Regions from separate parts of the Plantactinospora sp. BC1 genome, predicted to be linked through region 1. Evidence: riboswitches for the same ligand, from Rfam matches in the RefSeq annotation. Region 1 holds a riboswitch; each other region holds the start of a gene.
The links. A riboswitch is a leader RNA that binds a small molecule or an ion and turns the genes downstream of it on or off. The one in region 1 is predicted to bind cyclic di-AMP.
Positions count from the first base shown of each region.

Region 2: another riboswitch for cyclic di-AMP. It lies ahead of C6361_RS17140 (NlpC/P60 family protein); the one in region 1 lies ahead of C6361_RS30595 (hypothetical protein).
Region 3: another riboswitch for cyclic di-AMP. It lies ahead of C6361_RS28930 (C39 family peptidase); the one in region 1 lies ahead of C6361_RS30595 (hypothetical protein).

Region 1 covers NZ_CP028158.1:6,966,065-6,977,184, reverse strand. Annotated here, with positions in the region: gene C6361_RS30600 (SDR family oxidoreductase) at 226-1,254, shown strand; cyclic di-AMP (ydaO/yuaA leader) riboswitch at 1,510-1,643, shown strand; gene C6361_RS30595 (hypothetical protein) at 1,647-2,669, shown strand; gene C6361_RS30590 (O-acetyl-ADP-ribose deacetylase) at 2,766-3,281, shown strand; gene C6361_RS30585 (TrmH family RNA methyltransferase) at 3,284-4,336, opposite strand; gene C6361_RS30580 (hypothetical protein) at 4,329-5,042, opposite strand; gene C6361_RS30575 (hypothetical protein) at 5,173-5,937, shown strand; gene C6361_RS30570 (glycoside hydrolase family 127 protein) at 6,230-8,482, shown strand; gene C6361_RS30565 (VOC family protein) at 8,529-8,900, opposite strand; gene C6361_RS30560 (GntR family transcriptional regulator) at 8,968-9,759, shown strand; gene C6361_RS30555 (glucose-6-phosphate isomerase family protein) at 10,528-11,120, shown strand, end outside.
Region 2 covers NZ_CP028158.1:3,942,461-3,949,002, forward strand. Annotated here, with positions in the region: tRNA gene C6361_RS17115 (tRNA-Gly) at 1-42, opposite strand, end outside; gene C6361_RS17120 (zinc metalloprotease) at 255-1,256, shown strand; gene C6361_RS17125 (pyridoxamine 5'-phosphate oxidase family protein) at 1,258-1,842, opposite strand; partial or broken gene C6361_RS17130 (dCTP deaminase) at 1,953-2,258, shown strand; partial or broken gene C6361_RS39235 (LAGLIDADG family homing endonuclease) at 2,382-3,095, shown strand; partial or broken gene dcd (dCTP deaminase) at 3,291-3,569, shown strand; gene C6361_RS17140 (NlpC/P60 family protein) at 3,669-4,583, opposite strand; cyclic di-AMP (ydaO/yuaA leader) riboswitch at 4,722-4,862, opposite strand; gene C6361_RS17145 (N-acetylmuramoyl-L-alanine amidase) at 5,149-6,542, shown strand, end outside.
Region 3 covers NZ_CP028158.1:6,593,042-6,604,161, reverse strand. Annotated here, with positions in the region: gene C6361_RS28945 (CDP-glycerol glycerophosphotransferase family protein) at 1-830, shown strand, start outside; gene C6361_RS28940 (GNAT family N-acetyltransferase) at 877-1,665, shown strand; gene C6361_RS28935 (DUF2231 domain-containing protein) at 1,843-2,391, shown strand; gene C6361_RS28930 (C39 family peptidase) at 2,554-3,381, opposite strand; cyclic di-AMP (ydaO/yuaA leader) riboswitch at 3,854-3,997, opposite strand; gene mdlC (benzoylformate decarboxylase) at 4,254-5,855, shown strand; gene C6361_RS28920 (hypothetical protein) at 6,340-7,056, shown strand; gene C6361_RS28915 (FAD-dependent oxidoreductase) at 7,214-8,815, opposite strand; gene C6361_RS28910 (NADP-dependent oxidoreductase) at 8,882-9,958, opposite strand; gene C6361_RS28905 (DUF397 domain-containing protein) at 10,153-10,344, opposite strand; gene C6361_RS28900 (helix-turn-helix transcriptional regulator) at 10,331-11,107, opposite strand.

The sequences.
Region 1 (11,120 bases):
GGCCGGGGTTCATCCTCACCCGGACGGGTGGCCCGGCCGGTCACTCCGACTGCCCGCCTCCTGCCCGGCTCCGCCTCTCCGCCTCTCCAGAGCCCCCGTCCGCACGTGCCGTGGCGGCCCGGCGTGCCGTGGCGGCCCGGCGACGGAGGGCGTCCGGGAGTTTGTCGGGGCGTCGGCCGGGTAGCCGGCGCGCGGCGACCGGGGAGGTTCGGGACGGGGGAGCGGATGCGGCGGCGACCTGCGGCGCGGGTGGCGGTGGTCACCGGAGCGAGTGCCGGGGTGGGCCGGGCCACGGCCCGGCTGCTGGCCAGCCGGGGGATGCGGCTCGCCCTGCTGGCCCGGGGCGACACCGGCCTGCGGGGCGCCGCCGAGGACGTCCGGGCGGCCGGCGGCGTGGCGCTGCCGATCGAGACCGACGTGGCGGACTACCGCCAGGTGGAGGCGGCGGCGGAGCGGGCGACCAGCGAACTCGGGCCCATCGACCTCTGGGTCAACAACGCCATCGTCTCGGTCTTCGCGCCCTTCAAGGAGATCGGACCGGAGGAGTTCCGGCGGGTGACCGAGGTCTGCTATCTCGGGTACGTCCACGGCACCCGGGCCGCCCTCGACCGGATGCTGGCGCGCGGCAGCGGCACGATCGTGCAGGTCGGGTCGGCACTGGCCTACCGGTCGATCCCGCTCCAGTCCGCGTACTGCGGCGCGAAGCACGCCATCGCGGGCTTCACCGAGTCGCTGCGCTGCGAACTGCTGCACGACCGGAGCCCGGTCCGGCTCACCATGGTGCACCTGCCGGCGGTGAACACCCCGCAGTTCGACTGGGTACTGTCCCGGCTGCGCAACCGCGCCCAGCCGGTGCCACCGATCTACCAGCCCGAACTGGCGGCCCGGGCCATCGTGCACGCTGCCGACCGCCCGGGCCGGCGGGAGTACTGGGTCGGCGCCTCGACGGTCGGCACCATCCTCGGCAACCGGCTGGTGCCCGGCCTGCTCGACCGGTACCTGGCCCGGACGGGGTACTCCGGCCAGCAGACGGAGCAGCCGGCCGAGCGGGGTCGACCGGCCAACCTGTGGCACCCGGTCGACGACGGCACCGGGGTGGACCGGGGCGCGCACGGCTCGTTCGACACGCCGTACCGGACACGGAGTCCGCAACTCTGGCTGTCCCAGCACCGGGGCGCGGTGACAGCGGGTCTGCTCTCGGCCGGTACGGTGGCCGGTGTGCTGTTCGGCACAACGCCCTGGCGCCGACGGTGACCGGGGAATCACGCCACCGACCAACCTGGACACGTTTCCGCACGTCAGACGGTTGATAACGCGCTTGGTAAATAGCCGACAGCAGCTAGTCGATAATGGCGGACAAAGCATGACCTTCGATGCGTCCGACGCGCCGTGATTACTGATAGTCGTTGTCCGGCAACGCTTTTACCCGCGAACGGGGCTTGCCATTCCGGAAGTGAAACCGGGTATGCTGTCTGCCGTTCATAGCCGCCGGATACCGCGTGGTGCCGGCGCTGATCGCCGCCTAATCGCCACCCGGCGAGCCGGGGACCCACGCACCCCTGGGGTGAATCCGCGCAAGCGGTAGGGACCACTTCCATCCCGAACCCGTCAGCTAACCCGGTCGGCGGCCGACGGAAGGGATACATGTGAGGGCACCCCTACGCCGAAGGCTGGCGACTGCCCTGGCACTGCTCACCGCCGCAGCTCTGGTCGTGGTCCCGTCGGAGGCGTCGGCGGCGCCCGCGCCGAAACCGGCCCCCCAGGAGGAGGCCGACTCGCCGGTGCTCGGAGACGTGCTCGCCAGCGCCGGCAAGCGGCTCGCCGAGGCGAAGGCCGAGCGCAGCAAGTCCCAGCGGCGGCAGCAGCAGCTCGGCAACCAGTTGAAGCAGGCGGAGGCCAGGCTGGCGGCGCTCACGCCGGAGGCGAGCCAGATCGCGGCCGAGTCCTACCGCAGCGGCAAGCTCAGCGCCATCTCGATGCTGCTGAGCAACAACTCGTCCGACTCCTCGTCGAACTCGTTCATCGAGCGGGCCTCGGCGCTCAACGAGCTGAACCTGTTCAACAACAGCAAGCTCCGGGCGCTCAACGAGGCGCGCAACGAGGTCGGCGCGGCCAAGAAGGCGATCGACGAGGAGGTCGCCAAGCAGGCCGCGCAAGAGAAGATCATCCAGAAGCAGCAGTCGGACGCGAAGAAGGCGCTCGCCCTGGTGGGCGGCAACTCGCGCCCCGACAAGGGGCTGGTGGCGGCCACCTCGCCGGTCGCCCGGCCGGGGCCGGGGATGGCGGACGGCTTCCCCGGGCTGCCGTGCAACAAGAAGGACCCGACCACCAGCGGCTGCATCACCGCCCGAACGCTCCACATGTACAACGAGGTGCGTCGGGCGGGCTTCAAGAGGTTCGTCGGCTGCTTCCGGCCCGGTGGGCCGTTCGAGCATCCGAAGGGCCGGGCCTGTGACTGGTCGCTGCGCAACTCCGGGTTCAGCCGGGCTGCCAACGACGACCAGATGAAGTACGGCAACGACCTGGCCGCGTTCCTGATCCGCAACGCGGACCGGCTCGGCATCCTCTACGTGATCTGGTACAAGGAGATCTGGTTCCCGGACGAGGGCTGGAGTTCCTACAGCGGTCCGAGTGACCACACCGACCACGTGCACGTCTCGATGCTGTAGCCCGAGCCAACGCCACCGCCCCGTCACCTGTCCGCTCAGGTGGCGGGGCGGTGGCGTTGTGCGGACAGGTCGCCGGTCGACTGGCATCATCGGCGGATGGCCACCATCGAAGTCGTGCTGGGCGACATCACCCGGGAGCACGTGGACGCGATCGTCACCGCCGCCAACGAGTCGTTGCTGGGTGGCGGCGGTGTGGACGGTGCCATCCACCGGGCGGCCGGTCCGCGGCTCGCCGAGGCGGGCGGGGCGATCGCCCCCTGCCCGGCCGGCGAGGCGGTGGCGACCCCGGCGTTCGACCTCGACCCGCCGGTCCGGCATGTCATCCACACCGTCGGCCCGGTCTGGGAGGGCGGCGGGTACGGCGAAGCCGAGCTGCTCGCCTCCTGCTACCGTCGCTGCCTCGCGGTCGCCGACGAGGTGGGCGCGCGCAGCGTCGCCTTTCCGGCCATCGCCACCGGGGTCTACGGGTTTCCGGCCGACCGGGCGGCGCGGATAGCGGTGCAGACGCTCCGCTCCACTCCGTCGGCGGTCGAGTCGATCCGACTGGTCGCCTTCGACGAGAAGACCCGGGGCCTGATCCAGGCGGCCCTCGACGGTGCCGACCCCGCCTGACCTCAGTACGACTCCAGCTCCGCCGGGGTGACCAGCTCGGCGTCCGGGGAGTCGCCCAGGGCGAGCGCGCTGTCGTAGCGGGGACGGTGCCGGGGTGCCGGGCCGGGGCGGCCGGGAGCACGGGTACCGAGCTGCCGGGCGACCTCGGCGAGCACGATCGCCGCGACCAGCCGGTACCGGTACGGCACGTTCGCCGCCGGCAGCTCCAGCCGGGCGAACTCCACCCTCGGGCCGAGCCGCCGCCACTGTTCGGCCGGCCCGGTCGCCTCCTCGTCCGGGATCACCAGCAGGGTCTCCGGGCCGCCGGTCAGGTCGACCCGGTGCAGCGCCGGACCGCCGACGTGCAGCCCGGCGACCACCACCCGCCGGGCCGGCAACGGCGGCTGCGCCGGTACCGGTACCACCTTCAGCGGGTTGCGGGAGCTGCGGGCGGCGGCCCGGGCCTCGGTGCGTACCGGGCGGGGCGTGCCCCACCACACCTTCGCCCGGTCGTCCAGTCCCACCGTCTGCCAGCCGAAGGCGGCGGCCGAGCGCAGCGTGCTGCCCGCCTCGACGTGGTCGCCGGGCCCGAGCAGGAGTACGGCCGGCCGGCGCGCACCGGGACGGGTGCCCCGGACGGTACGCCGGCCGACCGCCGCCAGCAGGTAGTGCAGGGCCACCGCCGCCGCCGAGGCGACGTTCAGGGTGTTCACCCCGCGACCCGTCATCGGAATCTGTACGCACCGGGTGGCCGCCCGCAGCACGTCCGGTCGTACGCCGAGCCGTTCGTTGCCGACCACCACCGACGGTCGCCCGGCCGGCGGCGCGGTACCGAAGACGGAGGTCGCGCCGGGTGCGTTCTCGACGGCGACGATCGGGGTCGACGCCGCCAGCAGCTCGGCGCTGTCGATGATGTGCAGCGGCCCGCCGGCCCGTTCGGCGGACCAGCGCCCGGCCAGCCCCCGGCCGTCCCGGAACAGGCACGGCACCCCGAACATCGCGGCGGCGTCCCGCAGCGCGTACGCGTTGGCCGGGTTCTCCAGACCGTCACCGACCAGCCGGGCCGGGCTATCCACGGGCGACCCCGGGCGCGGCGGCGGCTGTCCAGCGCTCCCGGCAGCGGGCCGCGAACCCGTCGGCGTAGCGCTCGTGGTCGGCGGTCCGGCGCACCCGGGCGGTCCGCCTGCCGCTGCCGTGCTGCACCAGGTGGTGGCCGATCTCGTGCAGCAGGCCGTCGAAGAGCAGGAAGTCGCGCAGCGTCGTACCGGGCCAGTCGATCCTGGTCGACGTCGCGGCGGAGTCGACCCGGGCACCGGCCCGCTCCAGTCGGGACCGGGACCGTGGCAGGAGTTGGCCGGGGACGGTCCAGGGTGGTCGCGGCTGCTCGTAGAGGATCACCACGCCCGGCACCAGTAGCGCCGCGAGGAGCGGGCCGGGCCGGTCGGCGCCGACGGCGTGCCGCAGTTCGACGGCGCGCAGCCCGTACCGCAGTTCGGGGCCGAAGAAGTCCAGCAGCCGGGTGACGTCGCCGACGGTCGCCGGATGCAGGAAGCCCGGCCGGGCCGGAGACTCCCGGATCGGGAGCCGGGGCGGGGGGTACGGGGTCGTCGGCCGGGCGATCGGCTCGGGCCGGTCGACCTGCTCGGGCGCGAGACGCTGCTGCTCCGCGAGGCGGGCACGGCGGCGCAGTACCCTCGGCTCGGCCGCGCGCCGGCCCCGGGGCGCGTCGAGTCGCCGGGCGGCGCGGCTCGGGTACGGGTCGGTGTGCAGGCTGCGGCTCACGCGGTACGGGATGGGGTTCGCATCGGCTCTTGGTACCAGTGCCCGGCGGGCGGCTCCATCGGATTTCGCGCGGCTCGGGCTTGTCCCGCGCGGTCGGTACGGTATTGACCGGCCTCGCTACGCTGCGGTCATGTCGCTCGGCGTGCTCCGGGCCGCCGCCCTGGCGCTCGGCATCGTTGCCTTCCTGAGCCGGTTCGCGGTGAGCTGGTGGGTGGAACCGGTGACCGACCGGATCGACCCCGCCGGCCTCGGCCTGCTGCTCCAACTGCTGGCGCTGTTCCTCACCCTGGTGGCGCCGCTCGTCGTCCTCATCCGGGTCGTCGCGCCGCTGCGGCGGCGGCCCGCCACCTTCCAGGTCGACGCCGCCGGCCGCCGGTTCGTCGTCGGGGGGTTTCCGCGCTTCCAGTGCGTCCTGACGATCTTCTTCCTCTGGAATGCCGCCGCAATGGTCGTGGTCGAGCGCGGACCGGCGCGGGACAGGCTCGGCTTCAACGAGTGGCCGTCCGAGAGCTACCACGGTGCGATGTTCGCCGTCCTCGTCGGGTGCGCGCTGGTCTCGCCGTTCCTCCGACGGGCAGGTCTGGTGCTGGCACCGACCGGGATCTCCGTGTCCGGGTTCCCGGGCGCGACCACCATCGACTGGGACGAGTTGGCGCCCGGTGGGCCGCCGCAGCCGGCACCGGTCAGCCCCCGCATCACGCTCTACCGCCGGGGCCGGCAACCCTGGTCGGGCCGTCCACCGGGTGTCGAGGAGCTGCCGGTCGGGCAGTTGAACGTGCAACCCGACTTCCTCGCCTCGGCGATCCGGGAGTACGTCGCACATCCGTCGTACCGGGCCGGGATCGGCACCGCAACCGAGCTGGCCCGGCTGCACGCCGAGTGCGGCTACCGCTGATCAGGTCCGCTCCGCCCGGCCGGTGACGGTGGACAGGCAGCCGAACTGTCGGCGGTCGATCGGGCCGGGAATTTCGACAACTGTCGCAATCATGGCCGGCCATGTCTCTGGTTGAATGTTAGCGATCACATCGGCGTCGACCTGCCGAGAGGTGACGAGGCGTCACCGCGCGCCCCGGAATGTCAGGCGCCGCAACGGATCGGGAGTCAGCCAGCACGTCGGTGCCTGCCGCGCCGCGATCTGCGTCAGCGGGCGCCGGGAGACATCAGAGCCACCACCGAGGAGGTTGACAGTGGTCGCAGACCAGCACGCACTTGACCGTCGCCGTTTCCTGCGTACCGTCGGCGCGGTGACCGCCGGCACCGTCGCCGCGACCCAGCTGCCCGGCGCGGCGGCATCGGCCGCACCCGCCCAGGCGGCACCGGCCCGCGCCGCCGCCGTCCCGGACGGGGCGGCGGTGACCGCCGCGACGTTGTCCCAGGGGGACTTCTACGACCGCAACCCGCGCTGGGTGGTGAAGCCGTTCGGGCTGGACCAGGTCGAACTGCTCGACGGTACGCTCTTCGCCGAGAAGCGGGACCGGATCCTGAACCTGCTCCGGGCGTACCCGGCCGACCGGGTGCTGCACAACTTCCGGGTCACCGCCGGGCTGCCGCTGCCGGAGGGGTCCACCCCGCCGGGCGGCTGGGACGATGCCACGGGCAACCTGCGCGGGCACTACAGCGGCCACCTGATCACCGCCTTCGCCCAGGCGTACGCCTCCACCGGCGACTCGGCCTACGGGGACAAGGTGGACTACATCGTCGCCGAGCTGGCCGCCTGCCAGGCGGCGATGGCGGCGAGCGGAAAATACAGCCACCCCGGCTTCCTGGCCGCCTACCCCGAGGACCAGTTCGTCCGGCTGGAGTCCTTCGCCACGTACCCGACGATCTGGGCGCCGTACTACACCTGTCACAAGATCATGCGAGGGCTGCTCGACGCGTACCTGCTGGCCGGGAACGCGCAGGCACTGACCGTGGTCACCGCGATGGGCGACTGGGTGCACAGCCGGCTCTCGGTACTGCCCCGGGAGACCCTGAACCGGATGTGGGCCATCTACATCGCGGGCGAGTACGGCGGGATGAACGAGGTGATGGCCGACCTACACGCCATCACCGGCGACCCGAAATACCTGGCCACGGCGAAGTGCTTCGACAACCGGCAGTCCCTCTTCGACGCCTGTGTGGAGGACCGGGACATCATCACCCGGCTGCACGCCAACACCCACGTACCGCAGTTCGTCGGCTACCTGCGCGTCTTCGACCAGGGCGCCGAGGAGACCTACCACGCGGCGACGGAGAACTTCTGGCACATGGTGGTGCCGCACCGGATGTACGCGCACGGCGGCACCAGCGGCACCTGGCCGGCCACCCCGGACCTGCCGGCGAACACCAACGCCGAACTGTTCCAGCCCCGGGGGAACATCGCGGGCTCGATCGCCGGGAACGGCGCCGAGACGTGTACGTCGTACAACCTGCTCAAGGTGGCCCGGAACCTCTTCTTCCACGACCCGGACCCGGCTTACATGGAGTACTACGAGCGGACGCTGCTCAACCACATCCTCGGGTCCAAGCGGGACAACGAGTCCACCAGCACCCCGAACGTCACCTACTTCCTGCCGCTGACCCCGGGCAGCAGCCGAGGCTACGGCAACACCGGCACCTGCTGCGGCGGCTCCGGCCTGGAGAACCACACCAAATACCAGGAGTCCGTCTACTTCCGGTCGGCGGACAACTCGACGCTCTACGTCAACCTCTACGTCGGGTCGGTGCTGACCTGGGAGGCGAACGGGTTCATCATCCGGCAGGAGACCGACTATCCGCGCAGCGAGCAGGCCAAGCTGACGGTGCAGGGCCGGGGACGGCTGGACATCCGGCTCCGGGTGCCGGGCTGGGCCGAGGGCTTCTCCGTCAAAATCAACGGGGTGGCCCGGAAGGGGAAGGTGACCCCGGGCAGCTACCTGAGCATCCAGCGGAACTGGAAGCCCGGCGACACCATCGAGGTGACGATCCCGTTCGTACTCCGGCTGGAGAAGGCGCTCGACGACCGGGACGTACAGGCGATCTTCAACGGCCCGGTGCTGCTGCCGGCGCTCGGCACCGGCAGCAGCTTCAAGGAGTTCTCGCTCTACCGGCACTTCACCCTGGCCGGTGACCTCTCCCGGGCGGTCGTACCGGCCGGCGACGGCACCTTCACCACCAACGAGCACACGCTGCGGCCGCTCTACATCGGCGACACCCAGGCGCAGCACGTCTATTTCCGGCGCTCCGAGCCGGCGATCGTCTTCGGCTCGCACGACTCCGGGGTCCCGAACCGGGAGCGGCCGGACGGCACGTCGTTCCTCGACGAGGTGTGGGCGGCGGCACCCTTCAAGAACCACAGCCAGTTCATGACGAAGGTCTCCCGCACCTCCACCGAGTGGGTGCAGGCCGGGTTGATCACCCGGGACGAACGCTGGGACATCATCACCGCCGCCGGCAACGCGGAGGACGAGCTGGGCTCCTGACGGGTACGCCATGACCTGACGCCACGCCGGAGGTGTGGCGTCAGGTCTAACCGTTCGGGCGCGACTCGATCGCCTGCAACGACCAGCGGTTGCCGTCCGGGTCGCGGAAGTAGACGAAGCTTCCCCACGGCTGTGCGTCGACGTCGCTCGCCTCGACGCCCGCCTCGACCAACTGCCGGCGCGCCGCCTCGGCGTCGGCCACCACGACCTGGATCTCCTGCGTGCCGGGCGTCTTGTCGGTGATGCCGTCGCCGATCACGATCGAGCAGGCCGAGCCGGGCGGGGTCAACTGCACGAACCGTAGACCCTCGTGCACTCTGTGGTCGTGGTCGGCGTTGAATCCCACCTTCTCGTAGAAGGTCTTGGCGCGGTCGACGTCGGTCACCGGCACCGGGATGAGTTCGATCTTCCAGTCCATCGGGCCAGCGTAGGGCGCGGGTATGACACACCGCCGCCCCGATCGTCGCCTGTTATCCTCTCATGACATGCAGGCAGGGGACCGGATCGACCGCGGCTCGCCGCTGCCGATGTATTACCAGCTCAAACAGTTGATCGTCCGGGACATCGAGCGTCGCCGCCTTCAGCCCGGCGACCGCCTGCTCGGCGACCACGAGCTGTGCGCCAGATACGACGTCTCACGTACCGTCGTCCGGCAGGCGCTGACCGACCTGGAGAACGAGGGCGTCATCGAGCGGGTCAAGGGCCGAGGGACCTTCGTCGCGCACCCGAAGACCGCCGAGGGGCTGGTGCAGTCGCTCACCGGGCTCTTCGAGGACGTCGCCGCCCGGGGCGGTCACCTGCGCAGCGAGGTACGCCGGGTCGAGGTGCTGCCGGCGGACGCCGCCGTCGCCGCCGACCTGGAGATCGACCCCGGCGAGTCGGTGATCCACCTGGAGCGGTTGCGCTTCGTCGACGACGAGCCGTGGGTCTGGACCGTCACGCACCTGCCGGCTGATCTGGCCCCCGGGCTGGTCGACGAGGATCTCACCGACCGGTCGCTCTATCAGGTGTTGGAGTCGTCCTACGGGGTGCGGCTGGTCCGGGGGGTGCGCTCGGTCGAGGCGGCGGTGGCCAGCGCCGCCCAGGCGAGGCTGCTCGGCATCCGGCGCGGCGATCCGGTGCTGGCGCTGCGCAGCATCAGCATCGGGGAGTCCGGCCGCCCGGTGGAGAGCTTCCTCGCCCTGCACCGGGGCGACCGCAGCCGGTTCCAGGTCGAGCTGACCCGCTCCACGGCCGGCGGCCGACCCGGCACTCCACTCGTACTCGTGAAAGCCTGACACGCCCCCACTCGGCACCTCCCCTCGCCCCCGTCCCTGCACCCGGCCCCGGGCCCCTTGGTTCTGCCTCGGCGTCCGAACTCGCGGTCGGGCGGTCAGGCGGTCGGGCGGTCGGGTGGTCGGGCGCGCAAGATTCTTGCCGATTTCTGGTTCGCTGCGCGCCCTTTCTTGCCAAGAATCCTGGCTGCCAGCGCCCTCGCCACCCACGACGGGCGCGCGCGGGGAGGGGGGGCGGCGAGCAGGGGTTGTCCGATCGCGCGCCTGTCGAGCTGCCCCGTCTGTGCGCCCACGAACCGCTGCCGGGCTCCAGGCCAGTAAGGAGTGCGAGGGCGGCCCGTCCGAACCGGTCCCGATCGCGAGACGCACGGCACTGTCCGCCGGTCACAGTCGCGGGGCGGACGGCAGCGTCCGCCGGTCACAGTCGCGCGGCGGACGGCAGCGTCCGCCGGCTCGGTCGAGACGGCCAAACTCCGCAGGCCACCTCCGCTGGTCTCGGATCCGCGAAGGCCATCATCCGCCGGCTGGTGATCGGCTGTCTCGCTGGGCGGCTGTCCGGAATGTCCCGCCCCGTTTGTGCACCCAGGTCGACAGTGTGCGCGACAGGGGATAACCCCGGTCAGGCGGCTCGGCCTCCGGGACGGTGCATCCTTCGCTGATCTCTACTGGAACCCTTGACATCCTGTAATGACAGGACGACAGTAACCCGAAACACGGCCGACACTGGACCGAGATGGGGACCGGAACGGAACCCGAAGAACGGGAGACGACGTGACCACCAGCGCCACCCCGCCGATCCAGCCCTTCGCGATCAGCTTCGGCGCCGACAACGCCACGCTGGAGCCGCAGGGCCAGGTCCTGACCCGGCGGATGTCCGACCTCAGAGGGCTCTTCGCCGACGGCGATGCCTGGGCGCGGGCGGTCGCCGACGGCGATCCGGTGGTCTACACGGTCGTCTCCTCACCCGTTCCCGAGGTCCCCCGGGAACTGCCGCAGTCGATCACGACGATCCAGCCGGGCGCCACCGGCGGCGAGTTCTGGATGACCAAGGGGCACCAGCACCCCGACCCGCAGGGCGAGATCTACCTCGGCCTGTCCGGGCACGGCGGTCTGCTGCTCTTCGACGGCGAGCGGGCCGAGTGGCTGGAGATGCGCCCGGGAACCATCGGCTACATCCCGCCCGGCTGGGCGCACCGCAGCGTCAACGTCGGCGACGAGCCGTACCGCTTCCTCGCCGTCTATCCGGGCAGCGCCGGGCACGACTACGGCTGGGTGCTCGAGCACGGCATGGGCCTGCGCGCCCGGCGCGTCGGGGACCCCGGTCGCCTCGACCTCGTCCCGTTCGGTGCACCGGCCGGCAAGCC
Region 2 (6,542 bases), 3.0 Mb from region 1:
TCAGCTTGGGAAGCTGATGTTCTGCCATTGAACTACACCCGCGAGCGGACCCCACTGTACCCGGTCGGGTCCGATCATGCACTCACCCTCCCCCCGGGTACGGCTGAACCGGCCTGTCGCGCCTTCAGATCCCACGCGAACCACGCCGCGCCGCCTCGTTTGCAACGCTGACCGCAGCTAGTAACGTCCGCCTCACCTGCAACTATGGCTCTGTGTCATCGCAGAGCCACTCTCCGAAAGCAAAGGGTGTGGCAATGGCGTTTCGTGGACTGTGGTTGTCGTCGCGTTCCGGCTTGACCGGCATGGCGAGCATGTTTCTCGTCCTGCTGCTCGGAGCCGGCCCGGCGGTGGCGGCGCCTCCGGGCTCGGCCGGACGAACCGGCGCACCGGACTGCGCCGAGACGACCAGCGGCCACCCGAACGCCGCGATCCCGAACGCCAAGGCCAGACCCGGGGCGCCGCACGCCGCCGAGCCCAACGAGCTGACCCCGGCCGAGGCCGCCGAACTGGACCGAGCGGTCGACTCGGCGTACGCGCAACGGGTCGGGGTGGCGCCGCTGGGCGTACCGGGCAGGCTCAGGATCACCATCGACGTGGTGTTCCACGTCGTCAGCGAGAAGCGGAGCCGGGCGGACGGGGACATCCCACTGTCGCTGATCCAGGCCCAACTGAGGGTGCTGAACGACGCCTTCGGTGGGCGTACCGGTGGGGCCTGGACGCCGTTCCACTTCAGGTTGAAGAAGGTGAACCGGGTGGTCAATCCGGCCTGGTACCCGATCGTGGCGGAGAGCCCGGCGGAGACGCAGATGAAGCGTGCGCTGCGGGTCGGCGGCAAGCACACCCTGAACATCTACACGGGGCTGCTGGACGACGAGTTGCTCGGCTGGGCCACTTTCCCGCAACGCGAACTCGACCCGTACGACGGGGTGGTGGTGCTCGCCGAGTCGCTGCCGGGCGGCACGGCGGCGCCGTACAACGCCGGTGACACGGCGACGCACGAGGTCGGGCACTGGCTGAACCTCTACCACACCTTCCAGCAGGGCTGCTCCGGTCAGGGCGACCACGTCTACGACACGCCCGCCGAGGCGGAGCCGGCCTTCGGTTGCCCGGAGCGACGGGACACCTGCACGACGAAGCCGGGCCTCGACCCGATCCACAACTTCATGGACTACTCGGTCGACGCCTGCATGTACGAGTTCACGTACGGTCAGGTGTTCCGGATGCTCAAGGCGTGGAAGGCGTTCCGGGAGCCGTAGGTCACGGTGTCGGGACCGGTTCCGCCTCGACGGCCCGGCGCCGGCCGCGTCGCTTCGGCCCGGCGGCGGTGCCCCCGCCCGCAACGCCCTCGCCAGTGGTGACGGCGCCGGCCGGGTCGAGCCAGACCTGCACGGCAGGGCGCTCGGACCGGTCTCCGGCGGCGAGCGGGGTGGCACCGTTGCTGCCGTGCCGGGCCACCATCGCCACGTCGACGGTGAACTCGAAGAGCCGCCAGTCGACCTGCGGTGCGGCCCGCAGGTTGCCGGCGAGCTGGTCCACCCGGGCCTGGTCGGTCACCGGGCGGGCCCGACCGGCGACGTAGGCCTCGTCGTCGCTGTCCTCGGGTGGGAAGGAGTGCAGCGCGTAGCGCCCGTCCCGTTCGAGGTCGCGCCGCTTCGGGGAGTCGACGACGAAACAGAAGAGTCCCTCGTCGGTGATGACCGGGGACACCGGGTGCACCCGCGGCCCACCGTCGGCGCGCACGGTCGCCAGGTAGCCGAGACCCGGACCGTACTGCTGGATGAGGACGCGGATCGCGTCGGCGAGTCGAGGCTCGTCAGAGGCGAATTCGGACCAGGATGCCATGGGTACATTCTATCGAACACATGTTCGATCACCTACCCCGAACCCACCCCGATCCCACCCTTCGGCGAGGTCGCGGCCAGCCGGCCGCACCCGACCGCTAAGGTGATCCGGTGCTGCTCTCCGACCACGACCTAGTGATCGAGATCAAGGCGGGCACCCTCGCGCTGGAGCCGTTCGAGCCCGCGCTGGTGCAGCCGTCGAGCATCGACGTACGCCTGGATCGGCTCTTCCGGGTCTTCAACAACCACCTCTACACGCACATCGACCCGGCCGTGCAGCAGGACGAGCTGACCTCGCTGGTCGACGTGCCGGACGGCGAGCCGTTCGTGCTGCACCCGGGTGAGTTCGTGCTCGCCTCCACCCTGGAGGTGATCTCGCTCGGCGACCAGCTCGCGGGCCGGCTGGAGGGAAAGGCGTTGGCCGTGGACACGCCCATCCCGACTCCGGCAGGGTGGCGGGAGATGGGCGACCTGAGGGTGGGCGATCTCGTCTTCGATGATCGGGGCCAACCGGTACGGATCGTGGCTGCGACTGACGTGATGACCAACCGTCCCTGCTTCCGGGTCAGTTTCTCGGACGGTGAGTCGATCGTCGCCGACGCCGATCATCGGTGGATCACCACCACGAAGCTGGAGCGCAAGTACATCGCCCGCGGCACGCTCGCGGCCGGCTCGGTTCGGACGACCGCCGAGATTGCCGGCGATCTTCGCTACGGTGACAAGGAGCGAAACCACCATATCCACGTCACCGAGCCGGTCCATTACCCCACCCGTGACCTGCTCGTGGACCCCTATGTTCTCGGTGCGTGGCTCGGCGACGGCACATCGGCCAGTGCCGAGTTCACCTGCGCCGACGAATCGATTCTCGACGAGATCCGACGTGCCGGCTACCCGGTCTCGAAGGTCAGCGGTCGCTACCGGTACCGGATCGGCGGGGTAGGCCACACACGCGACGCCAGCAGCGGTCGGTATTCGGCGAACGGGTCGTTGTCGAGCCTGCTCAAACAACTCGGCGTCGTCGGCAACAAGCATGTGCCGGCCGAGTACCTCACGGCCGATGTCGACCAGCGCACCGCGCTGTTGCAGGGCCTCATGGACACCGACGGCCACATCGACGATCTGGGCCGCTGTGAGTTCGTCAGCACCAGGGAAAGGCTTGCGGACGCGGTGGTCGAACTCGCCGCAAGTCTCGGACTGAGGCCGGTGAAACGGAAGAAGCGGGCGGTCCTGAACGGCGTGGAGTGCGGGGTGGCGTTCCAGGTCAAGTTCACGCCACACCTACCGGTCTTCCGGCTGCCCCGGAAGCTCGCACGACAGAAGGCTGGCCGGTTCCACCGTTTCCGTGCGGTCGACGACGTGCGGCCCGTGGAGTCCGTCCCGGTCCGCTGCATCCAGGTGGCGGATCCGCGTGGGATGTTCCTCGCCGGCCGGACGTTCGTGCCGACCCACAACTCCAGCCTCGGCCGGCTCGGCCTGCTCACCCACTCGACCGCCGGCTTCATCGACCCCGGGTTCTCCGGGCACGTCACGCTGGAGCTGTCGAACGTGGCCAACCTGCCGATCCGGCTCTGGCCCGGGATGAAGATCGGCCAGCTCTGCATCTTCCGGCTCTCGTCGCCGTCCGCCCACCCGTACGGGTCGGCGGTCTACGGGTCGCGCTACCAGGGGCAGCGCGGCCCCACCCCGAGCCGCTCCTGGCAGAACTGGCGCACCTGGCCCACCCGCTGACGCCCCGCCCGCGCGGCGGCGACACGGACCGAACGGAGGAACCCCCGCCGCAGGTGCGCGACGGGGGTTCCTCCGTTGACACGGTCGATCGGGGAGAGGTCAGCCGGGTCTGCCGAAGCTGTGGATCTCGCCGTCGTCCATCCGCTTCATCTTCACCGGTTCGCCGGCCCGGGACGCGTGCACGATCCATCCGCCGCCGACGTACATGCCGACGTGGCTGAGGTCGGCGTAGTAGAAGACGAGGTCACCGGGGCGGAGCTGGGAGCGGCTGACCGACTTCACCTGCCCGCGCTGCGCCCGGGCGTTGTGCGGCAGCCCGACGCCGCCCTTCGCCCAGGCGGCCAGGGTCAGGCCGGAGCAGTCGTACGAGCTGGGGCCTTCCGCACCCCACTTGTACGGCTTGCCGATCTGGGCGCAGGCGAACTTGACCGCCTGGCCGGCCGGGCCGCCGGGGTAGGTCGCCGGGCAGGGCGCGGGCCGCAGCGGGCCGGCGGAGCCGTTCCCGTACGCCTGGATCCGCAGCTTCTGCAACCGCTCGACCTCGGCGTCGATCTCCTTCTTCTTCGCCGCCAGCTCCGCCTCGGTCTTGGTCAGCTGGCTGACCAACCGGTCCAGCGGGGCCTTCTGGGCGGCGTACTTGTTCTTGAGGTCGACGACCGCCTGCACCTCGCGCTGCTGCTGCCGCGCGAACTGGTCGAGCACCGAGAGCTGGCCGACCAGCGCGGTCGGCGACTTCGTGGTGAGCAGGGCGTTGACCGCGGACGCCTTGTCGCCCTTGTACGCCTCCACGGCGAAGTCGCTCACCCGGTTCATCGCGGCGTCGATCTGCGACTGGAGCGGGGCGATCTTCTTCTGCAGGGCGGCGGCCTGCTTCTTCTTCGCGGTCAGGTCCTGCCGGGTGGCGTTGTGCCTCTCGACGACCGGCTCCAGTTTGCGCCAGGCGGTGTCGATCTGCTGCTCGATCTCGGCCACCGACGGTTCGGCGAGTGCCGGCGTCGTGCCGGTGAACAGCACGGCGGCGCTGGCCAGGGCCGTGAGCGCGATGGCGAGAATGGACCTTCGAGGGCGCGGTTTCGCGTTCCCGGCGTCGGCGGAGGCCGATCGGAGGGATGGCGACCGCGGCGGGGCAGGGGGAGCCACCGGGGTCCGTACTCCTTCTTCCGTAGCCCGCCTACCGGGTTAGCTGACGGGTTCGGGCGGGAAGATTGTCGCCCTACCGCGTGAGACGCGGATTCACCCCATGAAGCTCGGGTCCCCGGTTCGCTGAGTGTGACGATTCGGCGGTGTCGAGACGTCGCCGCCCGGCTAGGCGGCCTGCCGTCGGCTCGACGGTCCCCAACCTTAGAGAAGGGTGTTATCCAAACGCAACCCCGTGATCTGAGTCGATTCGTTATGTATCGGATCGGTCGCTGACGGTGGGAGCATTCGAACCCGCGAACCGAAGGATCGAACCCGCCGATCACACTCGGTATATGTGAAAGATTCCTACATAGTGACGACCTTGGCCGGCAGGTATTGACCAGCACCGGTCCCGGGTGGAGGGTGATCACCAGGCCCACCCCCGGCTCATGGAGGTTCGATGCTTCCCACGAAACAGCCGCTGAGCAGGAGAATCGCGATCGGGGCCGCAGTCGTCGGCGCCGCCGCGCTGCTGCCGGCCAGCCCCGCGCCCGCCACCGCCACGTCCGCCGACAGCCGGCAACAGGAGTACGCCGCCGCAGCGGCCGAGTTCGGCGTACCCGAGAGTGTGCTGCTCGGCGTCTCCTATCTGGAATCCCGCTGGGACACGAACGCCGGCACGCCGAGCACCACCGGCGGGTACGGCCCGATGCACCTCACCGACGTCGCCGGGCTCGCCACCGGGCCGGAGCACCCCGAGCACGGTGAGGACCGACGCGGCGACCCGGCCCGACCCGCCCGCCCGGCACCCGGACCCGCCGGCCCACACCTCGACCGGAGCGCCGACGCGCCGCCCGGCGGGCAGACCCTCGACGCCGCCGTCGCGCTGACCGGAGTCGACGAGCACCTGCTCCGCTCGCAACCGGCGGCGAACATCCGGGGCGGGGCGGCGCTGCTGGCGTCGTACCAGAAATCGCTGGCCGCGCCGACGGGCCCGGCCAGCGACCCGGCGGCCTGGTACGGCGCGGTGGCCCGGTACGCCGGCAGCGACCGCGCCGACGCCGCGGCGGCCTTCGCCGACGAGGTGTACCGGACCATCGCCGAAGGCGCCAGCCGGACCACCGACGACGGCCACCGGATCACCCTCCCCGGCCGACCGGGGATCGCCCCGCAGCGCTCCTGGCTGGACCGGCTCGGCCTGCCCGGCACCCCCCGCCCGGACGGGCTGGAGTGCCCGCGCGACATCTCCTGCGAGTGGATCCCCGCCCCCTACCAGGCGTTCGGGGACGGCGACTACGGCAACCACGACCTCTCCGACCGGCCCGCCCGACAGAAGATCGAATACATCGTCATCCACGACACCGAGGGCAGCTACGACACCACGCTGCGGCTGGTGCAGGACCCGACCTACGTGAGCTGGCAGTACACGCTCCGCTCGGCGGACGGGCACATCGCGCAGCACGTCAAGGGCAAGGACGTGGCCTGGCACGCCGGCAACTGGTACGTCAACGCCAAGGCGATCGGCCTCGAACACGAGGGCTTCGCCGCCCAGGGCACCTGGTACACCGAGGCGATGTACCGGACCTCCGCCAAGCTGGTCCGCTACCTCGCCGACCGGTACGACATCCCACTCGACCGCGACCACATCATCGGGCACGACAACGTACCCGGCATCCTGCCGGCGAACGTGCGCGGCATGCACTGGGACCCCGGCCCGTACTGGGACTGGTCGCACTACTTCGACCTGCTGAAGGCACCGTTCCGGGGCATCGGCATCCCGGCCGCCGGCCTGGTCACCATCGACCCGGACTTCGCCACCAACCGGCCGGCCTTCACCGGCTGCGACACCGCCGG
Region 3 (11,120 bases), 370 kb from region 1:
ACCACGGCGACAGCGACAAGGCGCCGAGCGCCAACCCGGTCTCCGCGATCTTCGACCGGATCTTCGTCGCCGGGCAGGCGGCGATCGACCGGTACGCCCGCAACGGCGTGACCATCCCCCGGGAGAAGTTCGCCATCGTCGGCCGCCCGCAGGTGGAGTCGATCGCGGTGCGCCGGGAGCCGATCCGGGACCGGGCCGACAAGGTGGTGCTCTACACGCCGACCTGGACCGGGCACAACGCCGACGTCGACCACTGCTCGCTGCCGGTGGGCGAGACCCTGGTCCGCCGGCTGCTGGACCGGGGCGTGACGGTGATCCTGCGGGCCCACCCGTACACCTCGCAGAACCCGGCGTCGGCCCGGCAGCTCGCCCGGATCGAGCAGCTCCTCGCCGAGCACCGGGCCAGCACGGGACGGCGGCACGTCTTCGGCGCCGACGCGGCGAAGAAGATGAGCCTGGTCGACTGCGTCAACGCCTCCGACGCGCTGGTCTCGGACGTCTCGGCGGTGATCTCCGACTACCTCTACTCCGGCAAGCCGTACGCGGTGACCGACCGGGTCGGCGAGGGCGAGCGGTTCGTCGAGGGCTTCCCGCTGGCCGGCTCGGGTTACGTGCTGGACTCGCAGATGTCCAATCTGGACGACGTACTGGACCGGCTGCTGGAGACCGATCCGCTGGCCGAGGTGCGGTGGCGGACCCGTACCCGCTATCTCGGGGACTTCCCGGAGCAGCGCTACGCCGACGGCTTCCTCGACGAGGCCCGCCGGCAGTTGGACGGTGCCGGGGCTGCCCAGTCCGTACCGTCGCCCCGCCCCGCGCCGGTCCCCTGAGCGCACGCTCCCGGCGCGAGGGCTGTGCCATGATGCGTCGGTGACGATGATCAGGACCAGCCACGACCGGAACGAACTGGCCGGTCTGCTGCGCCGCGACCCGCACCTGCACGCGTACGAGCTCGGCGACCTGGACGACTTCTACTGGCCGTACACCACCTGGTATCGGCGCGACGACGCGGTGGCGCTGCTCTACCACGGTGGGTCCACTCCGGTGCTGCTGGCGCTGCACCGCTCACCGGCGGTGCTGACCGAGCTGCTCACCGGTCTTCTCCCGCTGCTGCCCCGGCACTTCGAGGCACACCTCTCCCCCGGTGGCGAGGCGGTGCTGGCCCGGGAGTACCCGCTCAGGTCGCGCGGCGCGCACCTGAAGATGGCGCTCACCGACCCGGACCGGCTGGCCCGGGTGGCGTCCGGCGGCGAGGTGCTGACCGAGGCCGACATACCGGAACTGACGGCCTTCTACCGGACGGCCTATCCGGACAACTGGTTCGACCCCCGGATGGTCGAGACCGGTCACTACGTCGGGCTGCGCCGGGACGGCGAACTGGTCTCCGTCGCCGGGGTGCACGTCTGGTCGCCGCGATACCGGGTGAGCGCGCTGGGCAACGTGACGACGGCTCCGGCGTACCGGGGACAGGGGCTGGCCAGTACGGCGGTGGCGACGCTCTGCCGGCGGCTGCTGGAGACCGTCGACACGGTGGCGCTGAACGTCGTCGCGGAGAACACGGCGGCGTACAAGCTCTACGACCGGCTCGGCTTCACCCCGGTCGCCGAGTACGCCGAGTACGTCGTCGGCGAGCCGCCGCCCGACCCGGACGTCCGTCCTCTTTGAACAGCACCACCACCGCGTTACGGTGTCGCCCTTGTCAAGGGTGCGCACCCCGGGCACCATGTCAACGTTCTGGAAAGCCCGCCGATCCGCCAGGCTGCCGGGCCGCCGTCCACCGGCCCGTACGCCTGTCGTCCATCCCTGTCTGTCGCCAGCCGATCTGTCGCCGAGGAGGCGCCGGTGCTCGAGGAGTTCATGGGCATTCCCGCCCACCCGTTCCTGGTCCATGCCGCGGTGGTCTTCGTGCCACTGCTCGCGTTGACCGCGGTCGGGTACGCGTTCCTGCCGTTCGTCCGCCCGCACCTGCGCTGGGTGCTGGGACTGCTCGCGGTCGCCACCCCGCTCGCCGCGCTGATGGCCAAGCTCTCCGGCGACCGTTTCCTCGCCCGGCTGGAGTCCCGTAACCGGGTCAGCCCGGAGTACGTCCCGAGGTTGGCGGAGCACCAGGACCTCGGCACCAACACCCTGTACGCGACGCTCGTGCTCGGGGTGCTGGCCCTGGCGCTGGTCTTCCTCGTCAGGCCCCGGACCGCCGCCCCCGCACCGGTGACCGCCGGGGTCGAGGGTGGCGCCGATGGCACGGAGGGGACCGCCGCCGCGACCGCCAAGGGGTCACCGGTGCTGACCCTGGTGCTCGGGGTGCTCTCCCTGGCGGCGGCCGGGATCACCCTGTACTACGTGTTCCGTACCGGTGACACCGGCGCCCAGGCGGTGTGGCAGGGCCAGTGATCCGCAACTGACCGAGGCCGGGCGCGGAACCGCTCGCGACGACGACGCCGGCCCGTCCCACGCCCCCGGTCGGCACGGGTCGTCCGGGTGGGTGGGTCGGGCCGGCGTCGTCGGTGCTGCTACCGGCGGGTCGTCGGTGCTGCTACCGGCGGACGGGGCGGATCAGGACGAGTAGCCCCGGGTGGCCGCCCAGTTCGCCAGGTCGATGGTGGTCATCCAGTAGTTGCTGTCCTCGCCCGGGATGGCCGGGTCGGCGATCTTCACCGTACGGCCGTCGTCGCGGTAGCCGACGACGGTCAGGTAGTGCCCGCCGGGGTAGCTGTGCCAGCCGCCCGCGAGGTCGGTGGCCGAGCCGGCGATGTTGACGACCACGGCGTACCCGCTGGTGACGGCGTGCACGACGTCCGCCTGGAGCCGGTCCATCTGCGCCGGGGTGGCCGCGCCGCCGGGGATGGCGGTGGTGCGGTAGAAGTCGGTACCGATGATCTTGTTGAGTACCCGGGTGGTGTCCTGGGCCGAGTTCGTGCCGCTCATCGTGGTGCCGAGGTCGGCGGCGACGGCGTCCTGGCTGGGCTTCTTGTCCCGGACGGTCAGCGCGATCCGGGTGGCGGCCGGGCCGCAGTACCAGCCGTTGATCTGGGCCTGGAACTGGTAGTCCAGCAGCTTCGACTCCGGGGGTGCCGGGCGCTTGCTCGGGGTGCTGGCCGCAGCCGCCTTCGCCGCCGCGCTGGGCGTGGAGGTGCCCGGCGCGCTGGTGGCCGGCTGCGACGGGGTCGCCGGTGCGGTCGTCGCGGGTGCGGTCGTCTCCGGTGCGGTGGTGACCGCCGCTCCGGCCTGACCCGCCGCCGGGGCGCCGAGGTCGGCGACGGCGACGGTCGAGGGCTGCGGTGCCTCGGCCGAACCGTCCGAGGTCAGCACGACCCCGGTGGACGCGGCGGCGGCGAGCACCGCTGCCGAGGCGAGCGCGAGCCGGTTACGTCGGCCCGACATGACGGTCCGGAACCGCCCGTTAATTGCGTGCTTCAACGTTGTCCTCCAGAGGAAATGCGCGCCACTATCACCGGGGGGCGAGAAATGACGCGACGTTTCTTTCGCTGCTGCGGGGAAACGTGACGCGAAATCGCACGGAATCGCACGGGAAAAGGTCCGCCGATACGCATTCGGCGGGACGGACCGAGGGTGTGCCGACCGGGTTGGCGCCGCTATCGGCGTACCGGTGGAATCAGCGCCACCACGATCCGTCGCGGCCGACCGGCGGCCTCACCGGAAACTGCCGGCCAGCGGGCCGGCGGGGTGCCCGCGCGTCGACGACTTCGGCGTCACGGACCGCTATCGGGCCAGGTTGGGGTGGCCGCCGGGGACCGGGTGGTCCGGGACGGCCGCGACGGCCGGGGGCGGGGGCGCGACGCAGCGAGGGAACTGGGGGGATGGGCCGGGGCCCGGGTGGTGCCGCACGAACAGCTACTCCTTCCGACACCGCCTACCGGGTTAGCTGACGGATTCGGGCAGGAAGGCCGCCCTACCGCGGGCCACAGCGGCTCGCGGATTCACCCCAGATAACTGTGGGTCCCCGGCTCGTTACGTAACGACTCGGCGGGTCTGCTCCGGTGTCACCCGTACGGCGACCAAGGGGCCGGACCAGACTCGCCGAGATTACTGGTCGACTTCTGTCGTTGCCAACCCCACTGAACAGCGAAAACAGTGACTCGGAGCGCGATTGGGACAGCGTCGGCCGGGCAGCCGGGCCGGGAGGCGACCGGCGGATAAACCGGCATGATCATGTACGCGTACGGTATGACGGAAATGCCGGCTTGGTCCGGTGGCTCGAACATGGGGACGAAGACCGCAGGAGGCTCCTTCCGATGACGACGGTGCACGAAGCTACCTACGACCTGCTCCGTTCCCTCGGCCTGACCACCCTGTTCGGCAACCCCGGCTCCACCGAGGAGCCATTCCTGAAGAACTTTCCGGCCGACTTCAGCTACGTTCTGGCTCTCCAGGAGGCCTCCGCGGTCGCGATGGCGGACGGCTACGCCCAGGCCAGCGGCCGGCCGGTGCACGTCAACCTGCACACCGCACCCGGCACCGGAAACGGAATGGGCAGCCTCGTCACCGCCTGGCACAACAAGACACCCATGATCGTGACCGCCGGTCAGCAGACCCGGACGATGAATCTGTCCGAGCCGATGCTGACCAACGTGCGCCCCACCCAACTGCCCGAGCCGTACGTCAAATGGAGTCACGAGCCACTGCGCGCGCAGGACATTCCCGAGGCGTTCATGCGGGCGCTCGCCACCGCCGTACAGCCGCCGGCCGGGCCGGTCTACCTCTCCCTGCCGCTGGACGACTGGGACGAGCCGGCCACCGGCACGGCGCCGGTACGCCGGGTCAGCACCCGGGTCGCCCCCGACCCGGCCGAACTCGACCGGTTCGCCGAGATCCTGGCGGCCAGCCGACACCCCATGCTGGTGATCGGCTCAGGCGTCGACCGCAGCGCCGGCTGGGCCGAGGCGGTCGCCCTCGCCGAACGGACCCGGGCACCCGTCTGGCAGCCGCCCTTCGCCGACCGGGTCGGCTTCCCCCAGGACCACCCGCAGTTCCAGGGACTGCTGCCGCCGGCGATCGGCCCGCTGGCCGAGAAACTGGTCGGCCACGACACCGTACTGGTGATCGGTGCCCCGGTATTCCGTTACTACCCGTACGTCCCCGGTCGGCGAGGCTACCTGCCGGACGGTACCCGGCTGCTGCACGTCACCGACGACCCGGCCGAGGCGGCCCGGGCACCGGTCGGCGACAGCCTCGTCGGCGACGTGACGCTGGCCTGCGCCGGGCTGACCGAGCGGCTGCCGGCCACCGACCGGCCGATGCCGCCGACCCGCCCCGCCGTGCCCGACGCGGACCCCGGCACCCCGCTGACCCCGGAGGCACTCTTCGGGGCGCTCGCCGCGGAATGGCCGGCGGACGGCATCGTGGTCCCCGAATCCCCCTCCAACCTCAGCGTGCTGCACCGGCAACTGACCATCACCCGACCGGGCTCGTACTTCAAGATGGCCAGCGGCGGCCTGGGCTTCGCGCTGCCTGCGGCGGTCGGCATCGCGCTCGCCCAGCGCGACACCGGGCAGCACCGGCCGGTGGTAGCGGTGATCGGGGACGGCTCGTTCCAGTACTCGCCGCAGGCGCTCTGGACCGCCGCCCAGCACCGGCTGCCGGTCGTCTTCGTGGTGCCGGTCAACCAGGCGTACGGGGTGCTGAAGGCCTTCGCCGAGTTGGAGGACGCGCCGGGGGTGCCCGGACTCGACCTGCCCGGCCTGGACATCCCGAGCATCGCCCGCGGCTACGGCTGTGTCGCACACCAGGTGGAATCGGTGGACGAGTTCCGGGCGGCGTTCCGGGCGGCGCTCGGCACGGAGAGTCCGACCGTGCTGGCCGTACCGATCACCCGGGACGTCGCCCCGCTGCTCTGACCGCCGACCGCCGGCCGCCGACCGCCACGGCCGTGGTCGGGGATCGAGGTGCGGCCCGTCCGATTCCGCCAGGGCCGGAGCTGAACGGCTGATACCGGCTGAACGGGACATCGGGGTGGTCGGCACGAGTCCGGGCGGTCCCGCCCATGATCGCCGATCCGGCCCGTCGGGTCGGAGACCTTCGCCGATCTCATGATCGATTGCTGACGGCGGAATGCCGGCTGCCTGCCGGTCGTTACATCTCGCGTACGGCCGAGTAGCACCGCCCGTGACCTGGGCTGGTGGCCGGGCCTCGGGGAATGATCCGGGGCCGCCGGTCGTTACATATGGTGTTCGCCTGAGTACCAGCACCCCCCGTGCATGTAGTGCCAGGCGAACCTTCTTCTGTCCCTGGAGGCTTCGACAGTCTCGGGACGTGTGATTTCCAATGACACCCCAGTTTCCCCCGTGGGGTGTTGTTCCCCCGATTGGAAGGCAGACCATCATGAACACGACTCTGTTCAGCCGATGGCTCCCGGCCATCGAGCAGACTTCCCTGGTTCGTAAGACCGCTCTGGGTGTCGCTGGCCTGGCGTTCGTCGGTGGCGCTGTCGCCGGTCCCGCCGTGGCCGCCCACGCCGCCCCCGAGCATGTCGCCTCGCCGGTGTCGCAGTCGGTCATGGCCGACAAGGGCAACGACCACAAGAGCGACAAGAACGAGAAGGACCGTAAGAGCGAGAAGCGTGACAAGCGCGAGGGTAAGGATCGTAAGCCGTCGCGGGACAAGCTGGTCCCGCACGGTGCGCAGGGTAAGCAGTCGCGGATTGCGCTGTCGGGTGAGCAGTCCGACAACGTCAAGGCGATCGTGAAGGCCACGAAGAAGGCGGGTCTGGACGAGCGTGCCGCGGTGATCGCCGTGGGTACCTCGTTGCAGGAGTCGAAGTTGGAGAACCTGGGTCACCTGGGTGACCGCAACGACCACGACTCGCTGGGCCTGTTCCAGCAGCGACCGTCGTCGGGTTGGGGTTCGCCGGAGCAGATCACCGATCCGGAGTACTCGACCATCGCGTTCCTCAAGGGGCTGAAGCAGGTTGACGGTTGGCAGGACCTGCCGCTGACCGTGGCCGCGCAGAAGGTACAGGTCTCGGCCTACCCCGACGCGTACGCGCAGTGGGAGGACCTGGCCGCCGACCTGGTCGCCAACACCTGGAACAACAGCTAAGACAACCAAACAACACAACCGAACCCGCTGGCCGGGTCCCCACCACAGGGGACCCGGCCAGCGGCGTCTCCGGACCCGGGAAGCTGGCGAACCAATTCGACGACGGCGGATCGAACCGGAGACCGTCGTGCACCCCGGGCATCGCCCCGACGGTGACTCAGCCCGCCATCACCCGCTGGTGCAGCGCGGTGACCACCGATCGGGCCGAGACGAAGGCGCCGTGTTGCCAGGCGACCGCGCGGCTCAGCCAGTCTCCGGCGAAGTAGACCCGGCCAGCCGGCCGGAGCAACAGGGTGTAGCCGGCGCTGCCGTACGGCGGCAGGGTCCAGGCGCCCTCCAGATAGCGGGTCCGGTCCCATGCCTGCGAATACGCCGTCACCAGCTCGGAACGGTACTTCGCACCGTGGATTCTCACGCCCTGGGTGACCGCCCGCTCCCACCGCTGTGCCGGGGTCAGCACGCTGTACACCCGCGCCGCCGCCCCGGCGTTGTAGTAGCCGACGATCAGGCCGCGCTCGCCGTGGAAGCCGTACGACGGGTACCAGATGTTCGTCAGGTCGAGGTCGGTCTCCGTGATGCCCCCGTAGATCCGCTGGTCAAGTTCCCACCAGCGGCTCCGGTACTCCAGACCGATCTTCCCGGAGGCAGTGGCCGGGAAGCTGTCCAGTGCCGCCGTCACGTCGGCGCCGAGGTTGTGCGGCACCCGGGCCATCAACCGTGGCGGCAGCGTCGTCACGCAGAAGTCGCCCCGGACCAGGCGGTCCCGGCCACCCTGCCGGTAGGTCACCTCGACCTGACCGCCCCGGTCGGTCACCCCGGTCACCTCCGCGCCGAGGCGGATCCGGTGGGTGCCGATCGCCTTCGCCAGCGCCCGGGTGATCCGGTCCATCCCGCCAACCGGCTGGAACATCAGCATCGCCTGGTCGTACTCGACCTCGAAGGAGAAGTACCGGCCGACGTTGCTGGCGAAGACGTCGGCCAGCGGCGGCGGGGCACCCAGCGGTACGCCGCCGTCGTTACCCGCACCGGGATAGCTGGCGTAGCCCCGCCGGCTGCTTCCGGTGTAGGCCCAGCCGCTGGTGCGCCCACCGATCGCGCCGTACTGCTCCAGGAACGAGAGCAGCCGCTGCTTGTCCTCGGCGGTCAGCCGGTGGTCCAGTGCTCCCTGGTCGGTCGCTTTGGCCAGCAGCTCCGAGACGTAGCCGTGCACGTCCGCCCTGGCCGTGCGGTAGCGGACCGGCGCGGTCATCCCGGCCGAGGCGTTGTAGAGCAGCGCGTCCGCGTTGGCGTTGGCGAACACCTCCACCGGTACGGCCAGCTCGCGGCAGTAGTCCATGGTGAGCATCCACTGGGCGATCCGGCCCGGCCCGGCGTTGAGGTAGATCCCGTCGGAGAACTCGGCCCGCTGGGTATGCCCGTCGAGGTCTGTCTCCACCGTGCCGCCCCGGACCGTCAGGTTCCGGCCACCGGCCCGGGCACGCGCCTCCAGCACCGTGCAGTGGTATCCGGCCTTGCCCAGCTCGTAGGCGACCGTGAGGCCGGCGACGCCACCGCCGAGCACCAGCACCCGGGCGCCGGCCCGGCCGGTCAGGCTGAAGTCGGAGCGGGCCGGTGCCCGGAACGGCGGCGCCGGTGCGTCGGCGGTCGCGACGAGCCCGAGCGCGCCCATCGTGGCGAGCATCGCGCCCGCCCCGCCGCTGACACCGACCGCACGGAGAAAGCCACGCCGGCTGACCGTGGACCGGTCCTGCTCGTTCATGCCGTCTCCTCGCCGCCCCGTCGTCACGCCCACGGAACCGAGCTGCGATTCTCCCACCGCCCCCGCTCAGGTCCCGTCGGCGAGCCGGACCAGCATCTTGCCGACGTTGCCGCCCCGGAGCATCTCCAGGAAGGCGCCCGGAGCCGCCTCGATCCCCTCCCGGACCGTGCTGGCGGTCCGCAGCGAGCCGTCGGCCAGCCAGCCCGCCGCCAGCGGAAGATACTCGGGGAACCGGTCCAGGTGGTCGGTGACCAGCATGCCGCGCAGGCTGAGCCGCTTGGTCAGCGCCAGCACCAGGTTGCTCGGGCCGGGCACCGGCGCGGTCGCGTTGTAGATGCTGATCGCGCCGACCAGCGCCACCCGGCCGCCGATGTGCAGGGCGTCCAGCGCGGCGGCCAGGTGGTCGGTGCCGACGTTGTCCAGGTAGACGTCGATCCCGTCCGGCGCCGCCGTCGCCAACTGCGCGCCGACCGAACCGGCCCGGTAGTCGATCGCCGCGTCGTAGCCGAACTCCTCGACCAGCCGCCTCGCCTTCTCCGGGCCGCCGGCCGAGCCGATCACCCGGGACGCGCCGAGCTTGCGGGCGAACTGGCCGGCGACCGAGCCGACCGCTCCGGCGGCGGCGGAGACGAAGACCACGTCCCCGGGACGGACCGGGGCGGTGTCGGTGAGCGCGACGTACGCGGTCAGCCCGGTCGTGCCGAGCACCCCGAGGTACGCCTCGGCGGGCGCGAGCGCGGTGTCGACCACGGTCGCGGCGGCGGCGTCGAGTACGGCGTACTCGCGCCAGCCGTACCCGTGCGACACGGTCGCCCCGACCGGTACCGCCGGGGCCTCGGAGGCGACGACCTCGCCGATCGCGCCACCGTCCAGGGCGACGCCGACCCGGAACGGCGGCATGTACGACTTCCGGTTGTCCATCCGCCCCCGCATGTACGGGTCGACCGACATCCAGGTGTTCCGCACCAGGATCTGCCCCGGCCCGGGTGCGGGCACATCGGTGCTGACCAGTTCGAAGTTCTCCGGGCCGGGTTCACCGTGCGGCCGGGCGGCCAGCCGGATCTCCCGACTGGTCAGTCCCGGGCCGGCCGGACCGGTCCCGCCACGGTTCTCCGGGTCTGCTGCGCTGGCGTCGATCGACATGCTGGCTGTTCCTTCCGGTGCTGTCTGCTGCTAGCCGCGCGATTGTTGCTCGGCCTGCCAGTGTTGTCGTACCCGATGGCGGGTCTCCATGCCGTGAGACCCGCCACCTCGGGTGCGGTGGCCGCGCACGGACGACGCAGCGCCTCGCCCCCGGGTCGACCGGGGGGCGAGGCGCTGTCGGGTCGGTGGCGCGGCTACGGGCGGCGGGTCAGCTCGCCGACGAAGGTGCGCCAGGCGTCCGGGGCGAAGCTGAGCGCCGGGCCTGCCTGGTCCTTGCTGTCCCGGACCAGCACCCGGCCCGGCAGGTTCCCGGCCACCTCCACACACGCGCCGCCGTTCGAACCGCTGCGACTGGATTTCCGCCAGGTCGGCTCAGGTGTAATCATCGATCACCCTCAGGATCACGTCGCGGGACTGGTCACGCGGAAGCGCGACCGCACTCAAACTCTCCCACGTCAGGTCCAGATCGCCTACCTCGTCGGCGTCCGCGACCACCCGCCCGCGCAACTGGTCGTCGAGATAGCCGAGGCGCGACCCACCGGGCAGGGTGGCCACGACGAAGGCCCCGGTCAGCCCAGCATGTAGACCGGCGCCCTGGGGAACGACGCGGATATGGACGGTCGACCGGTGCCCGATGTCGACCAAATGCTCAAGCTGATCCTTCATGATCGACTGGTTGCCGAACCGTAGCGCCGATTCGCCGATGATCGCCGAGAGCGTTGGTGGATCGTCGCGGTCGAAGACAGCCGCCTGTCGGGCCAGCCTGCTCGCTGTCCATTCCTCCACCACGGCAGGGCGGTTCGGACCGGCGGAGAGAATGGCGCGGGCATAGTCGGCGGTTTGCAACAGCCCCGGTATCAGACTGTGCTCGAACCAGCGGAGCAGGGTCGCCCGCCGTTCGTTGTCGGTCCACGGACGCAGCCACGGCGCCTGCGCCTCGGCCCGCGCCTCGGTTGACAACCGCTGGATCTCGTCACCGGTATTGAAGAGCTCATCCAGCGCCTTCGCGGTGTCGGGCATCGGAACCATCCGACCGTTCTCGAAGGCACCGACCGACGACGCACTCACGTTGATCACGGCGCCGGTCTGGTCCTGCGTCATTCCGAGTCTGGCCCGCTCCCGGCGGAGTTTCTCTCGAAGATCACTCACACACTACTCCCTA